DNA from 2 places in the Faecalibacterium sp. 7 genome. Region 1 is predicted to be linked to the other one. Evidence: predicted binding sites of a transcription regulator. Region 1 holds the regulator's gene; the other holds the start of a gene.
The links. Region 1 encodes HrcA, which represses chaperone genes, less so after heat shock. Its sites were predicted from a motif close to TGTTAGCACTCNNNNNNNNNGAGTGCTAACA; they were not measured.

Region 1 (4,524 bases):
TCTTTGCCTTCTCAGCAGCTTCCTTCAGACGCTGCGCAGCCATCTTGTCCTTGCGCAGGTCGATGCCGTTCTCGGTCTGGAAGGCGTCTGCCATCCAGTTGATGATGCGCTCATCGAAGTCATCGCCGCCCAGATGGGTATCACCATTGGTGGCCAGAACCTCGGTGACGCCGTCGCCCATCTCGATGATGGACACATCGAAGGTGCCGCCGCCCAGGTCGTAGACCATGATCTTCTGGTCCTCTTCCTTATCGATGCCGTATGCCAGAGAAGCGGCAGTGGGCTCGTTGATGATACGCTTGACGTTCAGGCCTGCAATGGTGCCTGCGTCCTTGGTAGCCTGACGCTGGCTGTCGTTGAAGTAGGCAGGAACGGTGATGACGGCCTCGGTAACGGACTCGCCCAGATAAGCCTCGGCGTCAGCCTTCAGCTTCTGCAGGATCATAGCGCTGACCTGCTGGGGAGTGTACTCCTTGCCGTTCAGGGTCACCTTGTGATCGGTGCCCATGAAACGCTTGATGGAAGCGACGGTGTTCTCGGGGTTGGTGATGGCCTGACGCTTTGCGACCTGACCCACCAGACGATCGCCGGTCTTGGTAAAGCCGACCACAGACGGGGTGGTGCGTGCACCCTCAGAGTTTGCGATAACAACGGGCTCGCCGCCCTCCATGACAGCCACGCAGCTGTTGGTAGTACCAAGGTCGATACCAATGATCTTACTCATAATGAAAACTCCTCTCGAAAGAACAAATCGTATTGTTTATGTGATGCTCAAATGTTTGTAAGCGGATGTTATATTCAAAACCCCTGCGGGTTTCTGCATTGTTACTCGGCCACCACAACGGTCGCATGGCGGACGATCTTATCGCCCAGCCTGTAACCCTTCTGGTAGACCGTGATGACGGTGCCGCTCTCCTGTCCGTCCGGGGCGGGGATCTGCTGCACCGCGTTCATGAAGTTGGGGTCAAAGGGCTTGCCCAGCGCTTCGATCTCCTCCACATGGAGGACGTCCAGCGCCTTGGCGGCTTTGTCCAGCGTCATGGTCACACCCTTTTTGTAGTTCTCGTCGGTGGTGGGGGCGTTGGCCGCCATCTCCAGCGTGTCCAGAATGGGGATGATCTGGTTCACCGCAAAGGAAATGCCATCGTTGAACTTCTGGTCGGCTTCGCGGGTGGAGCGCTTGCGGTAGTTCTCGTACTCGGCAGCCATGCGCAGCAGCTGGTCTTTGGCCTGTGCAGCATTGGCTTCGGCCGCGTCCAGCTTTGCCTTTACGGCTTCCAGCTCGCGGGCCTTCTTGTTGAACCAGCCGCCATCCTTCTTCTTATCATCCTTCGGGTCGGCAGCTTCAGCAGCAGGTTCCTGTTCGGGTGCTGCCTGCTGGGCCTTTTCCTCGGGAGCCGTTTCGGGCTGCTCCGCTTCCTGAGCCGGAGCCGTCTTTTTTGCTTCTTCGCTCATTCCAGATCCTCCTTATAGATCACAGTCCGCCGGGGTACGGCAGCCTGTGGGGTGTCTTTTCGTTTGCCGCTCATGCCCTCGCCCAGCTGGTCTGCAAAATAATGCAGCAGCGGCATCAGTTTCTGGAAGGGCATCCGGGTGGGGCCGATCAATGCAATGGAGCCCCACAGGCCTCCGCCCACCAGATACCGGTCACTCACGATGCACAGGCCCGGATCTGCGGTTCCAGTCCTCGCCCAGCAGCACGCTCTCGCTGCGGTCTGTCGGGGGAGCGATCAGGGCCGCTGCCTCTTCTTCGTCGTTCAGCAGGGTAAGGATGTCACCCACCTTGCCGTCCAGCTGAGGCCAGTCCAGCAGATACTGCTCACCGCCCAGAAATACGTGGGGCTTGACGGAATCCTGCAGGATGGCCGCCGCCGCGCTGATGACAGGCACCAGCTCCGGGTCGATCTGGCTGCACAGCTCTGCCAGCAGCCGGGGCGAAAGATCCACCGGCGCCACAAAGGTGAGGTTGCGGTTCAGCAATGCGGCAAGAGCCGCTGCATTCTCGCGGGAGAGGCCGGTGCGTACCCGCGCCACACGGGTGCGGACGTAACCGGCAGTTGTTACAGCCAGCACAGCGGCTGCGCTGCGGCCCACCTGAACAACTTCATAGTGGGCAATGCACAGATCCTCTGCACACGGGGTGCTGATGGCGGCGGTGCAGCCGCTGATGGCGGCCAGCGCCCGGGCTGCACCCTGCGCCAGCTTTTCCGGCTCGTGGTCGAGGCTTGCGAACACCGCATCCACACGGGCGCGGCTCACGCGGTCCAGCGGCTGATCGTCGGTCAGCAGATTATCAAGGTAGTAGCGGTAGCCCTTGGCACTGGGCACACGGCCCGCGCTGGTGTGGGGCTGCTCCAGCAGGCCCAGCTTTGTCAGCGCCGCCATTTCATTGCGGAGCGTTGCGCTGGAAACTGCCATGTCAAAGTAGTTTGCCAGCACGCTGCTGCCAACGGGCTCGCCTTCGAGACCATACAGCGCCACGATCGCCTGCAAGACTCGCTGCTTGCGTGCATCCATCGTCATAGCGCCTGCCTCCTTTTTGCGTTTGCTTTGTTTGTTTAGCACTCCTTGTTCCTGAGTGCTAAGACCATTATAGCCAATTTTCCGGTGCTGTCAAGCCCCTTGGAAAAATGTTATCAAAGATTCATAATTCTGTCATAAAAAGAGGTGTGGCCTCGGCAGTACGTCAGGCTTTCCGGTTTGCCAAAGCGTCTGAGGGGGCAAGCCCGCTTCCCGCTGCGCCGCGCTTTCGCAGAAAGCAGCGCCGCAAATGCCGTTTGCCGTCACGACCCCCCACCCGTGAAAACGCAATGCCGAGCGGTCCGCAGACCGCCCGGCATTGCTCTATTATAAATAATTTTTCCGCTGAATATGCAACGGCGACGACTGCGGCCTGCGGCCGAAGCAGGGAGGAGCTGTTGGGGCCGTGGCCAGCAGGATGCAAGGCCCGCTCAAGGGCCGTAGCAGCCGCTGGGTGCCACAACTCGTCCAAAGCAGCGCGGCGCGCATTCAAAATCGTCCCGCCTTACTCCTCCATCTGTCTGGCCAGAAACGCTGCCGCCACATTCACCGCCTTGAGCTGGGCGGCATCCGGCACAGCGGTGCGGTCTTCGGTCAGCAGACCCACCACGCCGATCACATCGCCCGACGCAATGATGGGTGCGGCGCACAGCACCACCCGGGGCGAGCCCTCGCAGGGCAGGATGCATTTTTCCGCAACGCCCTCGCACTGGTACAGCCTGCGGCCATCCATCAGCTTTTCCAGCGGCTGGCTGATGCTGCGGTCGGCCAGCTCCCGCCGGCCGCTCCCGCTCACCGTGAGGATGCGGTCCCGGTCTGCCACAAAGGTGGTAAGCGCAAAGCTTTTGCTCAGCACCTCGGTGTATTGGGCCGCCACTGCGTTCATTTCGCCAATGGGGGAATACTTTTTAAAGATCACCTCGCCGTCGCCTGTCGTGAAGATCTCCAGCGGGTCGCCGCGGCGGATGCGCTGGGTGCGGCGGACCTTTGGGGATCACCACCCGTCCCAGCTCGTCGATGCGGCGCACGATACCTGTTGCTTTCATTGTTGGCTCCTCCGTTTCCTTGAAAATGCCTGCACCTCTAGTATCTGTCAGCCCGGGCAATTTATACCTACGGAAAGCTGCCCCTTCGTTGCGTTTCCGGCAGGGTTCTGCTACAATGATACAAAAAGCCGTTTTCATAAGCACAGCACCCCGCTTATGAGGACAGCTTCTGAAATTCTGCTGAGAAAGGCAGGTGTCAGGATGCCGAACATCCTCATTCTGGGCGGCGGTGCCGCCGGGCTGGCCGCCGGGCTGGCCGCCGCACAAAGTGCACCCCGCGCACAGGTGGTCGTGCTGGAACGTAACCCAAGGCCTGGCAAAAAGCTGCTGGCCACCGGCAACGGCCGCTGCAATCTGGACAACACCGGCATCGCGCCGGAGCGGTATTTAACAGCCGACCCGGCGGCGCTGCTCCCGCTGCTGGACGCTGTGAATGCAGCCGACCCGCTGGGCTGGTTCCGCGCTCTGGGGCTCTATACCCGCACCGACGAAGCGGGGCGCATCTATCCCTATTCCAATCAGGCAGCGGACGTGCTGGCCCTGCTGGAGCACCACCTTGCGCAGCACCATGTGCAGCTGCGCACCGGCTGCACCGTGCGCACCCTGAGCCAGAGCCGCAGCGGCTACGCTGTGCAGTTCGAGACAGCAGAGGGCAGCACCGAGACCCTGCGCGCCGATGCCGTCATCTGCGCCATGGGCGGTGCTGCCGGGCCGCAGTTCGGCACCGACGGCTTCGGCACCCGGTTCGCCGCCCAGTGCGGCGGCAGAACGGAGCCGCTGTATCCCAGTCTGACCGCTCTGCAGTGCGCAAAGCCCAACAAGACTCTGGCCGGCATCCGCGCCAAGGCCGCGGCCTCCCTGTTGGACGGAAGCCGTGTGCTGGCCACAGAGACCGGCGAGGTGCAGTTCACCGACTATGGCCTTTCCGGCATCTGCATCATGCAGCTGTCCGGCCTGC
Region 2 (4,524 bases), 1.3 Mb from region 1:
CACGATGGTGGTGTTCTCCTTGGTGACCTTGACCTGACGTGCATGGCCCAGCATCTGGACGGTAGCGTCCTTCAGCTCATAGCCCAGATCGGAGGAGACTACGGTGCCGCCGGTCAGAATGGCGATATCCTGCAGCATTTCCTTGCGGCGGTCGCCAAAGCCGGGAGCCTTGACAGCGGCCACGTTCAGGGTGCCGCGCAGGCGGTTGACGATCAGGGTGGACAAAGCCTCGCCCTCGATATCCTCAGCCACGATCAGCAGCTTCATACCATTCTGCATGACCTGCTCCAGCAGGGGAACCAGATCCTGAATCACGCTGATCTTCTTATCGGTGATCAGGATGGCGGCATTGTCCAGAACAGCCTCCATCTTATCGGTATCGGTGACCATATACGGGGTCAGGTAGCCGCGGTCAAACTGCATGCCTTCCACGATCTCGTTGTAGGTCTCAGCAGTGGTCTTGTTCTCCTCGATGGTGATGACGCCGTCAGAGGTAACTTTTTCCATTGCCTCAGCGATCAGGCGGCCGATCTCGGGATCACCGGCAGAAATGGTGCCGACGCGGGCGATATCGTTGCTGTCCTTCACCTTCTGGCTGTGTGCCTTGATGGTCTCAACAGCCTTGGCAACAGCCTTGCTCATGCCGCGGCGGATATCCATGGGGTTTGCACCGGCGGTGACATTCTTCATGCCCTCGGTGACCATAGCCTGTGCCAGAACGGTTGCAGTGGTGGTGCCGTCGCCTGCTGCATCGTTGGTCTTGGTGGCAACTTCACGCACCAGCTGTGCGCCCATGTTCTCAAACTCGTCCTTCAGCTCGATCTCCTTGGCAATGGTCACGCCATCGTTGGTGATGACCGGTGCGCCGAACTTTTTGCCCAGCACCACATTGCGGCCCTTGGGGCCCAGGGTGATCTTAACGGTATTTGCCAGGGTGTCGATACCGGCACACAGTGCCTTGCGGGCGTCCTCGCCCTGCTTGATCTGCTTAGCCATAATCAAATCGCTCCTTTAAAGCTCAATTTCTTAATACAGAGGGGGCTGTGCTCAGTCCTCAACGACTGCCAGGATATCACCCTGACGGACGATGGTGCACTCCTCACCGTCCACCTTGACCTCGGTGCCGGAATACTTGCTGGTGAGGACCTTGTCGCCGACCTTAACGGTCATCTTGACTTCCTTGCCGTCCACAATGCCGCCGGGGCCTACAGCGATGACCTCAGCCACCTGAGGCTTCTCCTTGGCACTGCCGGTCAGGATCAGGCCGCCCTTGGTGGTCTCCTCGACCTCAACAGTCTTGATAACAACACGGTCTGCAAGAGGAATGATCTTCATAGTTCTTGCCCTCCTATAATAAAATATAATTTAAACTTTGCCATGAACCGGAAGCCTCGTGTGCGCCCTTCCGATTGTTTAGCACTCCTTTTCTCTGAGTGCTAAGAGTATTGTACTCATCTTGACCCGAAAAATCAAGACTTTTTTTGCAATTCTTTATTAACAATTTGTGACGACTCGTTCAATCAACGTATCATCAGCAAAACCTGATTCAAAACCTTCCGGATCTCCTTTCTTTTTTCTGCAAAATAAAGGGCCGGAAACCCTGTTTTAAGGCTTCCGACCCTTTGACTGCTCAGGAGATCCTGAAGGCTGAATTTTTTCGCGTCCGGTCAGGTCGCACTCTGTTCGGACCGCTGCGCTGCAAAGCGCTCAAAAGCAGGCTTTGGCAGCAGAATACGGCCAGCCAGCGGCTGTACCTGCACAGTGATCTGCTCCTTGGGCACACACTCACCGTCTGCCGTAGCAACGATAGGCCCGCGGCCATCCACGGCGCGCAGAGAGACCTGCTTTGCCCGCCGGTAGATAAAGTACGGCTCTGCCGCCCTGACCAGCTGACCATTCCGGAAGTGCCCTCCGTTTTTGTACATTCCCAGAAGTTTTGCAATGGTCAAACGGCTCACCTTGCGGATGATATACACATCCAGCCAGCCGTCGTCCGGCTGGGCTTCCGGCGCTGCACAGAAACCACCGCCATAGGTGCGGCCATTGCAGACGGCACACATAAGGCAGTCCACTGTCAGGGTCTCGCCGTCAATGGTGTACTCTACTCTTCGGCCAATATGCCCGCACAGCTGTTCTACGATGGAAAGCGCATAGGCCGCTTCGCCGCCGCAGAGCGGGATGCGCCGGAACTTCGGGATACCGTAGGCGACCTGCGCATCCAGACCGGCAGCGCAGATGGTGGCCGAAAGACCGAGACTGGTCTGCATCAGGTCAATGGCGACCGGCCCGCCTGCAAGCTGGGCGTCCAGATCCAGAAATTCCGCTTTTGTGCCAAAAGTACGCAGGAAATCATTGCCGCTGCCATAGGGCAGGCAGCCTACAGCCGCATTTTCAAACCCATAGACGCCGGTGAGGGCTTCATTGAAGGTGCCATCGCCGCCTGCTGTATAGATGCGGAGCTGCTCCCCTGCCTGCCGGGCCTGTCGGGCTGCGGCATTGGCAAGCTCCCGGGCGTGGCCTGCGTGGGCAGTGAATCCGAATGGTATATTCTCCCATGGCAAGACCGGCCCGCGCCGCGGCCGCATCGATCTGCCGCGGCAGAGCACGGGTACAGTCTGCCTTGCCGGCAGCGGGGTTCAAAAGAAATAAAGTGCGCATGAACTTCCTCCTGCAATTCTGTTTTTCAGATACACCCTGATTCTATGATAACAGAAAACCAGCAGGTTGCAAGATGCATTTTTACTTGGCAGGACGGCGGGGAAGCCACTACTGTCCAATTTTTACATGGTTACGGTTTCATCCTCCCGCAGGATGATAGAGCCATCAGCCGAGCAGTCCGCTGTCCAATGCTGGCCGGTATTGGCTGTGCCGGAGGCAATGCGGTCTGCAAGGGCTTGCTCTACTGCCCTGTCCACGGCGCGGCGCAGTTCCCGGGCACCATAGGCTGACCGCGCCTTTGCCGCCAGTGCCCTGCCCACCTGAGGCGTATGGTGCAGCTGATAGCCACTGTCTGCTGCACGCTGTTCCAGCTGGCAGAGCAGTTTTTCCGCAATGGCGCACAGGCTGTCATCTGCCAGCGGACGGAACACGATCATTTCATCCAGACGGCCTGCCAGTTCTGGCCGGAACCACTTTTTCGCTTCCTCAACGGCCTGCGCCGACTGCTTTTCAAATACGGCTTCACTGCCCGCAGCAAAGCCCAGCGGAGCGCTCTGACCCGCCAGAAAGCGCGCGCCAAGGTTGGATGTGAGCAGCACAATGGTGTTGCGGAAATCTGCTTTTCGCCCCATGGCATCGGTGAGCTGCCCATCCTCCAGGATCTGCAGCAGGATGTTCTGGATATCCGGGTGGGCTTTTTCGATCTCATCAAACAGGACCACGCTGTATGGGCGGCGGCGCACGGCCTCGGTAAGCTGCCCGCCCTCATCATGGCCCAGATAGCCCGGCGGGGCACCCAGCAGCCGGGCAGCGGTGTGCTGCTCCTGATATTCCGACATGTCAAACTTGAGCAGTGCCTTTTCGCTGCCGAACCAGCTGACGGCCAGCGCCCTGGCAAGGGCTGTTTTGCCAACGCCGGTGGGGCCAAGGAACAGCATGGCTCCTATGGGCCTTCCCGGTTCCCCAAGGCCGGTACGGCTGCGACGGATGGCCCCTGCCACGGCAGCGACTGCGCGGCTCTGCCCGACGATCTCCTCGTTCAGGCGCTGTTCCAGCTTTTCCAGCCGTTCCCGTTCCTGCTCTCCAACGCGCTCTGTGGGCACGCCGCTGGCCTGTGCCACCACATGGGCGATATCATCCGGGGTCAGCACGGGCTGGGGCTGCTTTTCCCGTTCCGCACGGATGCGTGCCGCTGCGCATGCTTCATCCACAAGGTCGATGGCCTTATCCGGCAGAAAACGCCCCGGCAGATACCGCACCGAGAGTTCCACTGCCGCCTGCAGGGTCTCCTGCGGAAGCTTTACGTTGTGATAGCGTTCGTAGCGCGGGGCCAGACCGCTGAGGATATCGACGGCCTGTGCAGGCGTAGGCTCCTCCACCTGCACCTTGCCGAAACGGCGTTCCAATGCAGCATCCTTCTGGATATGGGTGCGGAATTCCTCGGTAGTAGTGGCACCGATCATCTGCAATTCTCCACGTGCCAGTACCGGCTTTAAAATGCTGGCTGCATCAATGGCACCTTCCGCTGCACCGGCACCTACAATGGTATGGAATTCGTCCACGAACAGGATGGCACTGCCGTCCCGGACCAGTTCTTCCAGCAGGTTTTTGAATCGCTCTTCAAAATCGCCGCGGTATTTTGTGCCTGCCACAAGGCTGGCCATATCCAGTGCCAAAAGACGGCGCCCCTTGAGCGCGCGCGGCACGCGGTCCCCGGCAATGCGCTGGGCAAGACCCTCCGCCAACGCCGTCTTGCCAACGCCCGGTTCCCCCACCAGACAGGGGTTGTTTTTCTGGCGGCGGCATAAGACTCTACCATGCGGTCCAGCTCCGCCTCCCGGCAGAACACCGGGTCCAGTTCCCGTT

Region 2: ACKXF7_RS12285 (co-chaperone GroES) is a predicted target of HrcA. The motif match lies at 1,412-1,442, and genes of this name have one in related genera.

The regions. Positions count from the first base shown of each region.
Region 1 is NZ_CP186911.1:647,351-651,874, forward strand. It holds gene dnaK (molecular chaperone DnaK) at 1-724, opposite strand, end outside; gene ACKXF7_RS03325 (nucleotide exchange factor GrpE) at 826-1,455, opposite strand; gene ACKXF7_RS03330 (hypothetical protein) at 1,452-1,655, opposite strand; gene ACKXF7_RS03335 (heat-inducible transcriptional repressor HrcA) at 1,648-2,523, opposite strand; partial or broken gene ACKXF7_RS03340 (stage V sporulation T C-terminal domain-containing protein) at 3,026-3,566, opposite strand; gene ACKXF7_RS03345 (aminoacetone oxidase family FAD-binding enzyme) at 3,768-4,524, shown strand, end outside.
Region 2 is NZ_CP186911.1:2,472,387-2,476,910, forward strand. It holds partial or broken gene groL (chaperonin GroEL) at 1-996, opposite strand, end outside; gene ACKXF7_RS12285 (co-chaperone GroES) at 1,048-1,335, opposite strand; gene ACKXF7_RS12290 (diacylglycerol/lipid kinase family protein) at 1,668-2,561, opposite strand; gene ACKXF7_RS12295 (AAA family ATPase) at 2,781-4,433, opposite strand.